Regions from separate parts of the Saccharopolyspora cebuensis genome, predicted to be linked through region 1. Evidence: riboswitches for the same ligand, from Rfam matches in the RefSeq annotation. Region 1 holds a riboswitch; each other region holds the start of a gene.
The links. Region 1 has a riboswitch for cobalamin ahead of ABD976_RS00745 (precorrin-8X methylmutase). Riboswitches for the same ligand answer to the same signal wherever they lie in the genome.
Positions count from the first base shown of each region.

Region 2: it holds a riboswitch for cobalamin, as region 1 does, so the genes downstream of both, ABD976_RS17395 (ribonucleoside-diphosphate reductase subunit alpha) here and ABD976_RS00745 (precorrin-8X methylmutase) in region 1, are expected to answer to the same signal.
Region 3: it holds a riboswitch for cobalamin, as region 1 does, so the genes downstream of both, metE (5-methyltetrahydropteroyltriglutamate--homocysteine S-methyltransferase) here and ABD976_RS00745 (precorrin-8X methylmutase) in region 1, are expected to answer to the same signal.
Region 4: it holds a riboswitch for cobalamin, as region 1 does, so the genes downstream of both, ABD976_RS19500 (ABC transporter substrate-binding protein) here and ABD976_RS00745 (precorrin-8X methylmutase) in region 1, are expected to answer to the same signal.

Region 1 covers NZ_BAABII010000001.1:165,013-167,204, reverse strand. Annotated here, with positions in the region: gene ABD976_RS00750 (response regulator transcription factor) at 1-606, shown strand, start outside; gene ABD976_RS00755 (sensor histidine kinase) at 1-16, shown strand, start outside; cobalamin riboswitch at 784-907, shown strand; gene ABD976_RS00745 (precorrin-8X methylmutase) at 1,079-1,702, shown strand; gene ABD976_RS00740 (sirohydrochlorin chelatase) at 1,699-2,192, shown strand, end outside.
Region 2 covers NZ_BAABII010000012.1:2,798-4,989, forward strand. Annotated here, with positions in the region: gene ABD976_RS17395 (ribonucleoside-diphosphate reductase subunit alpha) at 1-866, opposite strand, end outside; cobalamin riboswitch at 972-1,162, opposite strand; gene ABD976_RS17400 (glycoside hydrolase family 3 protein) at 1,283-2,192, shown strand, end outside.
Region 3 covers NZ_BAABII010000009.1:65,937-68,128, reverse strand. Annotated here, with positions in the region: gene ABD976_RS14355 (arylamine N-acetyltransferase family protein) at 1-309, shown strand, start outside; cobalamin riboswitch at 571-815, shown strand; gene metE (5-methyltetrahydropteroyltriglutamate--homocysteine S-methyltransferase) at 947-2,192, shown strand, end outside.
Region 4 covers NZ_BAABII010000013.1:85,786-87,977, reverse strand. Annotated here, with positions in the region: gene ABD976_RS19510 (DUF885 domain-containing protein) at 1-68, opposite strand, end outside; gene ABD976_RS19505 (DUF3153 domain-containing protein) at 170-853, shown strand; cobalamin riboswitch at 890-1,073, shown strand; gene ABD976_RS19500 (ABC transporter substrate-binding protein) at 1,133-2,134, shown strand; gene ABD976_RS19495 (FecCD family ABC transporter permease) at 2,131-2,192, shown strand, end outside.

The sequences.
Region 1 (2,192 bases):
CTCCGGGACGGCCTGAGCGCGCTGCTCACCGCGCACGGCTTCGACCTCGTCGCGGCGGTGGAGACCGGCCCCGAGCTCCAGGCCGCGCTGTTCGACCACCGCCCCGACGTCGCCGTCGTCGACGTCCGGCTGCCGCCCACCAAGACCGACGAAGGGCTGCAGGCCGCGCTGGTCGCCCGCCGCGCGATCCCCGGCCTGCCGGTGCTCGTGCTCTCCCAGCACGTCGAGCAGCTCTACGCCCGCGAGCTCCTCGCCGACGGCGCGGGCGCTGTCGGCTACCTGCTCAAGGAACGGGTGTTCAACGCCGAGCAGTTCGTCGACGCGGTCCGCCGGGTCGCCGCGGGCGGCACGGCGATGGACCCGGAGGTCATCTCCGCCCTGGTCGCCCGCCGCGCCACCCCGCTCCAGGACCTCACCGACCGGGAGCGCGGCGTCCTGGCCCTGATGGCGGAGGGCTGCTCCAACGCCGCCATCGCGCAGCGCCTCGTGGTGAGCGAGGGGGCGGTGGGCAAGTACATCGCGAGCATCTTCGGCAAGCTCGGGCTCGCGCAGGAACCGGAGACCAACAGGAGGGTCCTGGCGGTCCTGGAATACCTCAAGCGCTGACCCCGCGACCCCGCCGAGCCCTGGTGAGGGGCACCTTCATCCGACATAGCCGGATGAAGGTGCCCCTCACTCAGCACCCTTCCGGGTGAGGTGGGCGTCCTCGGGCCGGGTGCGTGATCGAATTCACGGGGTTTGACCTGGGGTGCTCGGCAGGTCAGGATACGTCGGCTGGCAGTGCAGGAACCCGGTGCGAATCCGGGGCGGTCCCGCCACTGTGACCGGGGAGCGGACCCCACCGATGGCCACGGCCGCGAGGCTGGAAGGCCGGGGACACCGCGTCGATCCGGGAGTCAGGACACTGCGCGCCGGCCCCGCGTCGCGCCGCGGCGCGCGGACACCCCACCCCGGGCGGGAGAACCCAGGAGGTCGGGCTCCCATGCGGGATGCCGGAACGCGGTCGCCGACGGCGGCCCGCGGGCTCCGCTGCGGACGTCGCTCCCCGTCCGGCCGGAGTCGAGGAGCCGGAGCGAGCATGACCACGTTCGACCCGCCACCGCGGCGGGTGCACCCGATCGAGATCGAGTCGTACCGGATCATGCGGGAGCGCGCCGATTTCGGGCACTTCGCCCCGCTGAGCCGCGCCGTGGTGGAGCGCGTCGTGCACACCACGGCGGACCCGAGCTGGACCGGCGAGGTGGTCACCACCGAGGCCGCGGTGCGCGCCGGGCGGCGGGCGCTGCTCGACGGCGCCGCGCTGATCACCGACGTGCGCATGGTGGCGGTGGGCATCACGTCCCGGGAACCGCTGGTCGCGCTGGACCTGCCCGGGGTCGCCGCCGAGGACGGGCTCACCCGGTCGGCCGCGGGCATCCGGGCCGCCGCCGAACGCCATCCCGACGGCGCGGTGTGGGCGATCGGCAACGCCCCGACCGCGCTGGCCGAACTTCTGCGGCTCGCCGAGGCGGGCGCGGTGCGACCCGCGCTCGTCGTCGGCGTGCCGGTGGGCTTCGTCGGCGCCGTGGCCGCCAAGGCGGCGTTGCGGCGCAGCGGACTCCCCGGGGTGAGCACGCTGACCGAACGCGGTGGCGCGGCGATCGCCGCCGCCGCCGTCAACGCCCTGCTGTACTGGCGGGAGAACCAGGAGGAGGACCGGTGACCGCACCGCAGCCGCTGCTGATCGTGGGCCACGGGACGGTGGACGACGGCGGGGTCGAGGAGTTCCGCGCGTTCATCGACCGGGTGCGCGGCCGGATGGCCCCCGCCGGGATCGACGTCGCGGGCGGCTTCATCGAGCTGTCCGCACCCGCCGTCACCGAGGCGTGGGGCGAGCTCGCCGCGCGCGGCCACCGCACCATGGCGGCGGTTCCGCTGGTGCTGGTCGCCGCCGGGCACGGCAAGGGCGACATCCCCGCCGCTCTGGAGCGGGAGGTCCGCCGCCACCCGGGCACGTCGTTCGCGTTCGGCCGCCCGATGGGCCCGCACCCGGTGCTGCTGGACCTGCTGGCCGAGCGGATCGCCGCGGTGGTGCCGCGCGAGGAGTGGGCGGACACGGCCGTGGTGCTGGTCGGCCGGGGCTCCACCGACCCGGACGCCAACGCCGAGGTGTGCAAGGTCTCCCGGCTCTTGCAGGAGACCTGCGGTTTCGA
Region 2 (2,192 bases), on a different contig from region 1:
ACCGCGACCGCGGTGTCGTTGGCGATCTTGAGGAACGGCACCACGCCCTGCGAGTTGCCGTTGGTGCCGCGGATGTGCGCGCCGATGCCGCGCACCGGCGTCCAGTCGTTGCCGAGCCCGCCCGCGTACTTCGACAGCAGGGCGTTGTTGCTGATCGAGTGGAAGATCGCGGCGAGGTCGTCGTCCACCGTGGTCAGGAAGCACGACGAGAGCTGCGGGCGGGTGGTCCCGGCGTTGAACAGGGTCGGCGTCGAGCACATGAAGTCCATCGAGGACAGCAGCTCGTAGAACTCGATCGCGCGCGCCTCGCGGTCGTCCTCGCGCAGCGCCAGGCCCATCGCGACCCGCATGAAGAACGCCTGCGGCAGCTCGTAGCGGGTGCCGCCGACGTGCAGGAAGTAGCGGTCGTAGAGGGTCTGCAGGCCGAGGAACCCGAAGGCGAGGTCGCGGTCGGGCAGCAGGGCGCGGCCGAGCCGGTCCAGGTCGAACGAGGCCAGTTCCGGGGCGAGCTGACCGGCGTCGACGCCGAAGCGCACGTAGTCGGCGAAGTAGCCCGGGTACTGGTCGCGCATTTCGACCTGGTCGGCTTCCCGCGGCTGTCCGGCCAACAGGCTCAGCACCTCGCGGCGCAGCTTGTCCAGCAGCAGCCGGGCGGTGACCGCGAAGTAGTTCGGTTCGACTTCGACCAGGGTGCGCGCGGCCATGATCTGCGCCAGCGCGAGTTCGTCACCGCTGATGCCGTCGTAGATGGTGCGCTGGACCTCGGCCAGCACGGCGTCGGCCGATACCCCGGTCAGGCCGTCGCACGCCTGCTGGACCACGGTGGACACCCGGGTCCAGGTCGGGGTGGCGAGTGTTGCGGTCACTTGGGCTCTCTCCCTCGCGAGCTCGGTGGACCACGACGGCGCACGGGGAGACCGCGGGGCGGTCGTCCGCGTGGACCCGCCCTCGAGGTCCCGGACAGGCACGCGCGCGGCGTGCCACCGGTGGCAGGTCTTCGGACTCACGGGCGGCCTACTGGTCGTGGCTTCCCAGGCTCGACGAGCCCAGTGCCGGATACGACGGTCGTTCCCGTTCACCGCTGCGGGGCAGTCCCGGACTCGCACCGGGTTCCCTCTTCGCCACCGGATCGCTCCGGTGGACCACCAGCGGCCACACACTACATCTTGGGTCAGCTCCTCTTTCGGATGGCCACATACCGGTGTGTCGGGCTTCCGGTCGACACGCCCGGACCGGTCGCCGAGACTGGCGGGGCGGACCACGGGGAGAGGGGGATCCCGGCATGGGGGCCGTCGACGAGGCCGAATTGCGCAGGCTGCTCGCCCAGCTCAGCGTCGCGGACAAGGTCCGGTTGCTGACCGGGGCGGACCTGTGGACGCTGCACCCGCTCCCGGAGATCGGGCTGCGTCCCTTGGTGCTCTCCGACGGTCCGCACGGCGTGCGCGGCCCCACCTTCGACGAGCGCGATGCCTCGCTGCTGCTGCCGGTGGCCTCGGCGCTGGCCGCCACCTGGGACCGGGCGGCGGCGCGCACCGCGGGCGGGCTGCTCGGCGACGAGGCCCGCAGGCGCGGCGTGCACGTGGTGCTCGCACCGACCGTCAACCTGCACCGCACCCCGTTCTCGGGCAGGCACTTCGAGAACTTCTCCGAGGACCCGCTGCTGGTCGCCGCGATGGGCGCCGAGGTCGTCGCGGGCGTCCAGTCCCGCGACGTGGCCGCCACGCCGAAGCACTTCGCGGCCAACGACAGCGAGACCGAACGGCTGTCCTACGACGTGCGGGTGGACGAGCGGACGCTGCGGGACGTCTACCTCGCCCCGTTCGAGCGGATCATCGCCGAAGCCGGGCCGTGGGCGCTGATGGCCGCCTGCAACTCGGTCCTCGGCCGGTCCATGACCGAGAACTCCTGGCTGCTCAACGACGTGCTCAAGGGCGAGTGGGACTGGGACGGCGCGGTGGTGTCGGACTGGTTCGCCACCCGCTCGGTGGAGGCCGCGGCGCTGGGCGGGCTGGACCTGGCCATGCCCGGGCCGGGTGGGCCGTGGCGGGAGCTGGGCGCCGCGGTGGAGGGCAACCGGGTGCCGGAATCCGTGCTCGACGACAAGGTGCTGCGGCTGCTGCGGCTGGCCGCCCGCACCGGGGCGCTCGGTCCGGAGCGCCCGGAACCCGGTCCACCGCCGGAATCCGCCCGGC
Region 3 (2,192 bases), on a different contig from region 1:
GGCGACCTGGACCTGCTGCGCGACGGCGAGCCGCAGTACCGGCTGGAGCCCCGCCCCCGCGCGCTGCGGGACTTCGAGCCCACCTGCTGGTACCAGCAGACCTCGCCGCGCTCGCCGTTCACCCGCGGCCCGACCTGCTCGCTGCGCACCGGCGCGGGCCGGGTCACCCTCAGCGGAACGCGACTGGTCCGCACCGAGCACGGCGAGCGCACCGAGCGGACCCTCACCGAGGACGAGGCGCTGGCGACCTACCGCGAGGTGTTCGGGATGCCCCTCGACCGGCTCCCCGCCGACCCGGCGCAGCGCTGAGCGGACGCCCACTGCGGAGGGTCCCGTCCCCGGTGGACCGACGTGGCGGGCGTCCGCGCGAGGCGCCGGCCGCGGTGCTCGGTGACGCCGCGCGCCACCGGACCGTCCGGCTCGACGGCGGGCGGGCGCCCGCGCGACGGTGTGTCCGGGATCTCACCGCGGTGGCGCGGCGGGTCGAAAGGCGACGTCAACGGGCGCCGCGCCCGGTGCGCGGGGACCCTCGTGGCGGCGGGCGCCCTTGCCAACGCGAGGTCGGCGGCTAGCCTGATCCGTGCTGGTGGTTCGGCCGCCCCCACCCGACCGGGCGGGAGCGGCCGAGGCAAGAGGGAACCCGGTGCGAATCCGGGACTGCCCCGCAGCGGTGAACGGGAACCAACGCCGTCCCCGGTCCACGACCGGGATCAGCACTGGGCCACCAGGCCCGGGAAGCGACGGCCAGTAGGAATCCCCGGCGACGCCGGGAAGCGCCCGTGAGTCCGAAGACCTGCCACCGGTGCGCGCGCCGGAGCGGTGCGCGCTGTTCGAGGCCCCGCGGGAGGGCCTGCCGGACGACGCCCGCGCGGCAGCTCGTCGCGCCGTCGCGCCCTGCGCTCTCCCGGTCTCGGACCCCTGTCGTCGAGCTCGCGAGGAGAGAGCGTTGACAACCACGATCGGTTCCACCGTGCTGGGCTACCCCCGGATCGGCCCCGACCGGGAGCTCAAACGAGCCCTGGAGCGCTACTGGGCCGGGCGGATCGGCGAGCCGGAACTCCGGGAGGTCGCCCGCGGTCTGCGGGTGGACACGTGGCGCTCGCTGCACGAGGCCGGACTGGATTCGGTGCCGGGCAACACGTTCTCGTACTACGACCAGGTGCTCGACACCGCGGTCGTCTTCGGTGCGGTGCCCGAACGGTTCACCGCGCTCGGGCTGAGCCCGCTGGACACCTACTTCGCGATGGCGCGCGGGGTGGAGTCCACGCCGCCGCTGGAGATGACCAAGTGGTTCGACACCAACTACCACTACCTCGTCCCGGAAATCGGCCCGGACACGCGGTTCTCGCTGTCCGATCAGTCCCCTGTGGACCAGTACCAGGAAGCCCTGGAAGCGGGCGTGACCACCCGCCCGGTGCTGGTCGGGCCGCTGACCTTCCTGCTGCTGTCCAAATCGGACGACCAGGCGCCGGAGTCGTTCCGCCCGCTGGACCGGCTCGACGACCTGCTGACCGCCTACGCCGAGCTGCTCGGTGAGCTGCACCGCGCGGGCGCGGAGTGGGTGCAGCTCGACGAGCCCGCGTTCGCCGCCGACCGCTCCCCCGCCGAGCTGGCCGCGCTGCGCGCCGCCTACCGGCGCCTGGGCGAGCTGACCGAGCGGCCGAAGATCCTGGCGGCCGGCTACTTCGGCGATCTGGGCGAGGCGCTCGGCGAGCTGGCCGCCACCCCGGTCGAGGCGCTGGCGGTGGACCTGGTCGCCGGGCGGTCGGCGCTGGACCGGCTCCCGTCGGTGCGCGGCCTGGCGGACAAGGCGCTGGTCGCCGGACTGGTCGACGGGCGCAACGTCTGGCGCACCGACCTGGACGGCGCGCTGTCCACCGCCGCGACCCTGCTGGGCCTGGCGGGCGAGGTCGCGGTCGGCACGTCCTGCTCGCTGCTGCACGTGCCCTACGACGTCGAGGCCGAGACCGCCGTGGACGCGCGGGTGGCGTCCTGGCTGGCCTTCGCGCGGCAGAAGGTCGACGAGGTCGTGGTCCTCGGCCGGGCGCTGCGCGACGGGCGCGAGGCGGTGGCCGACGAGCTCACCGCCGCCCGGCGCGCGGTCGCCGACCGGGCCGGAGCCGACTCGGTGCGCGACAACCGGGTCCGGGCCCGGCTGGACTCGCTGCGCCCGGAGCACGCGCGGCGCGGTG
Region 4 (2,192 bases), on a different contig from region 1:
TCGAGCGCGGCCAGCTCGTCGACGAACCGGTCGCTGATCTCGTGCACGCCCTGCTGATCAGTCGCCATGCCCGCCCACGCTAGTCGTCGCCCGCCGGAGCCTCATCCGGATTCCTCCGGCGCGGTCGTGCACCCGGCGAAAACCCGCAGCCGGTGCGACGATTCGGCAGGTGGAGCGGACAACGAGCGGTCGTCGAACGGGCCCCGCCCGCGGTGCGGTGCTGGGTCTGCTGCTGGTGCTCGTCGGGATGGTCACCAGCGGCTGCCTGCACGTGAACGCGGCGCTCACGATCGACGGCGAGGACGCCGTCGCGGGTGAGCTGGTGATCACCACGCAGACCGCCGACGGGAAGGTCCCGTTCCAGTTGACCCCGCCCGAGGACCTGGCCGACCAGGTGCGGATCACGCCTTACGCGCAGGGCGACCGGGTCGGCTCGCACCTGTCGTTCCGCGGCCTGAGCTTCGACGAGGTGACCCGGCTGAGCCAGTCGCTCACCCCGGACGACTCGCGCTACCAGTTCCAGCTCTCCCGCAGCGGCTCGCTGGTGATCCTGGAGGCCTCGGCCGACCTCACCCCGCTGGCCAACACCGACTCGTCGGTCGAGGTCAAGGTCAGCGCGCCGGGCGAGATCACCAGCACCAACGGCGAGGAGAGCGCGGGCACGGTCACCTGGGAGCTGGAACCGGGCGAGGTGACCAGGCTCGCGGCGACCTTCCAGTACGCCAGCGCGACCGGCGGCGGCTGGGTCGGCTGGGCGGCGCTGCTGACCGGCACGACCTTCCTGGTGGCGCTGGTCGTCGCCGCGCTGGCGCTGACCACCCACCTGCGGGCGCGCGCGGCCGAGGAAGCCTGAGCGCGCACCCCGCAAGGCCACCCGGACCGGACCCCTTAGGGTGAGGCGCGAGCCAGTCGTGCCCGCGGGAGCGGGACGGGGAATCCGGTCGGAAGCCGGAGCTGACGCGCAGCGGTAGGGGTGCTGGGCGAGGACACGTGCCACTGGGCCACCAGGCCCGGGAAGGCTCCTCGCCCGTACGAGCCCGAGCCCGAAGACCTGCTGGCTCGCCGGGACGCACACCGCTTCCCGGCTCGCACCCGGGCTTCGCGACCGAGCCCCGAGCGAAGGACGGTAGTCTTGCGCACCCGCCGCGCGGTGGTCCTGACCAGCCTCGCCACCCTCGCCCTCACCAGTTGCGCCGCACCCGAGGCCGGAGCACCGGCACCCGGCGCCGTGTCCGTGCCCAACTGCGACCGGGAGGTCGTGGTCGAGCAACCGCCGCAGCGCGCGGTGAGCCTGAACCAGAGCACCACCGAGATCATGCTGTCGCTGGGCCTGCAGGACCGGATGGTCGGCACCGCGACCTGGACCGACCCGGTGGACCCGGACCTGGCCGAAGCCAACGCGCGGGTGCCGAGGCTGGCCGACAACGCCCCGTCGTTCGAGACCGTGCTGAGCACCGAACCGGACATCGTGCTGGGCGCCTACCAGGCCGTCTTCACCGATGAGCGGGTCGCCTCGCGGGAGCGCTTCGGGCAGCTCGGCGTGCCGACCTACCTGTCGCCGAGCAACTGCCTGCCGGAGGAGGCGCCGCTGGGCGAACCGGTGGTGCTGGAGGACATCTACCGCGAGGTGCGGGAGATCGCGACGCTGTTCGGGGTGCCCGAGCGCGGCGAGGCGCTGATCGCGGACCTGCGCGACCGGGTGTCGGCGGCGCAGCGGAAGGTGGCGGGGCTGGACCTGCCGCCGGAGACCTCCGTGCTGTTCTGGTTCGCCCGCACCGAAACCCCGTACGTGGCGGGCGGCACCGGTGCCCCGGCGATCATGGCGCGCACCCTCGGGGTCCGCGGCACCTACGCCGACCAGCGCTCGATGTGGCCGCAGATCGGCTGGGAGGACATCCTGGCCCGCAACCCCTCGCTGCTGGTGCTCGGTGATCTGACCCGCGACGGCGAGGGCGACTCGTTGCGGGCCAAGGTCGACTTCCTGCGCGGCGACCCGGCCGTCTCCCGGCTCCCGGCGGTGCGCGAGCAGCGCTGGCTGCCGATGACCGGCACGGCGCTGAACGTGAGCCTGCAGACCATCGACGGGATCGAGGCCCTGGCCGACGCGCTGGTCGAGCTGGACCGGCAGCGGTGAGCCGCGCGCCGCGTCCCGGCCGGGCCGCGGGGCTGGTGCTGGTCGGCGTGCCCGCGCT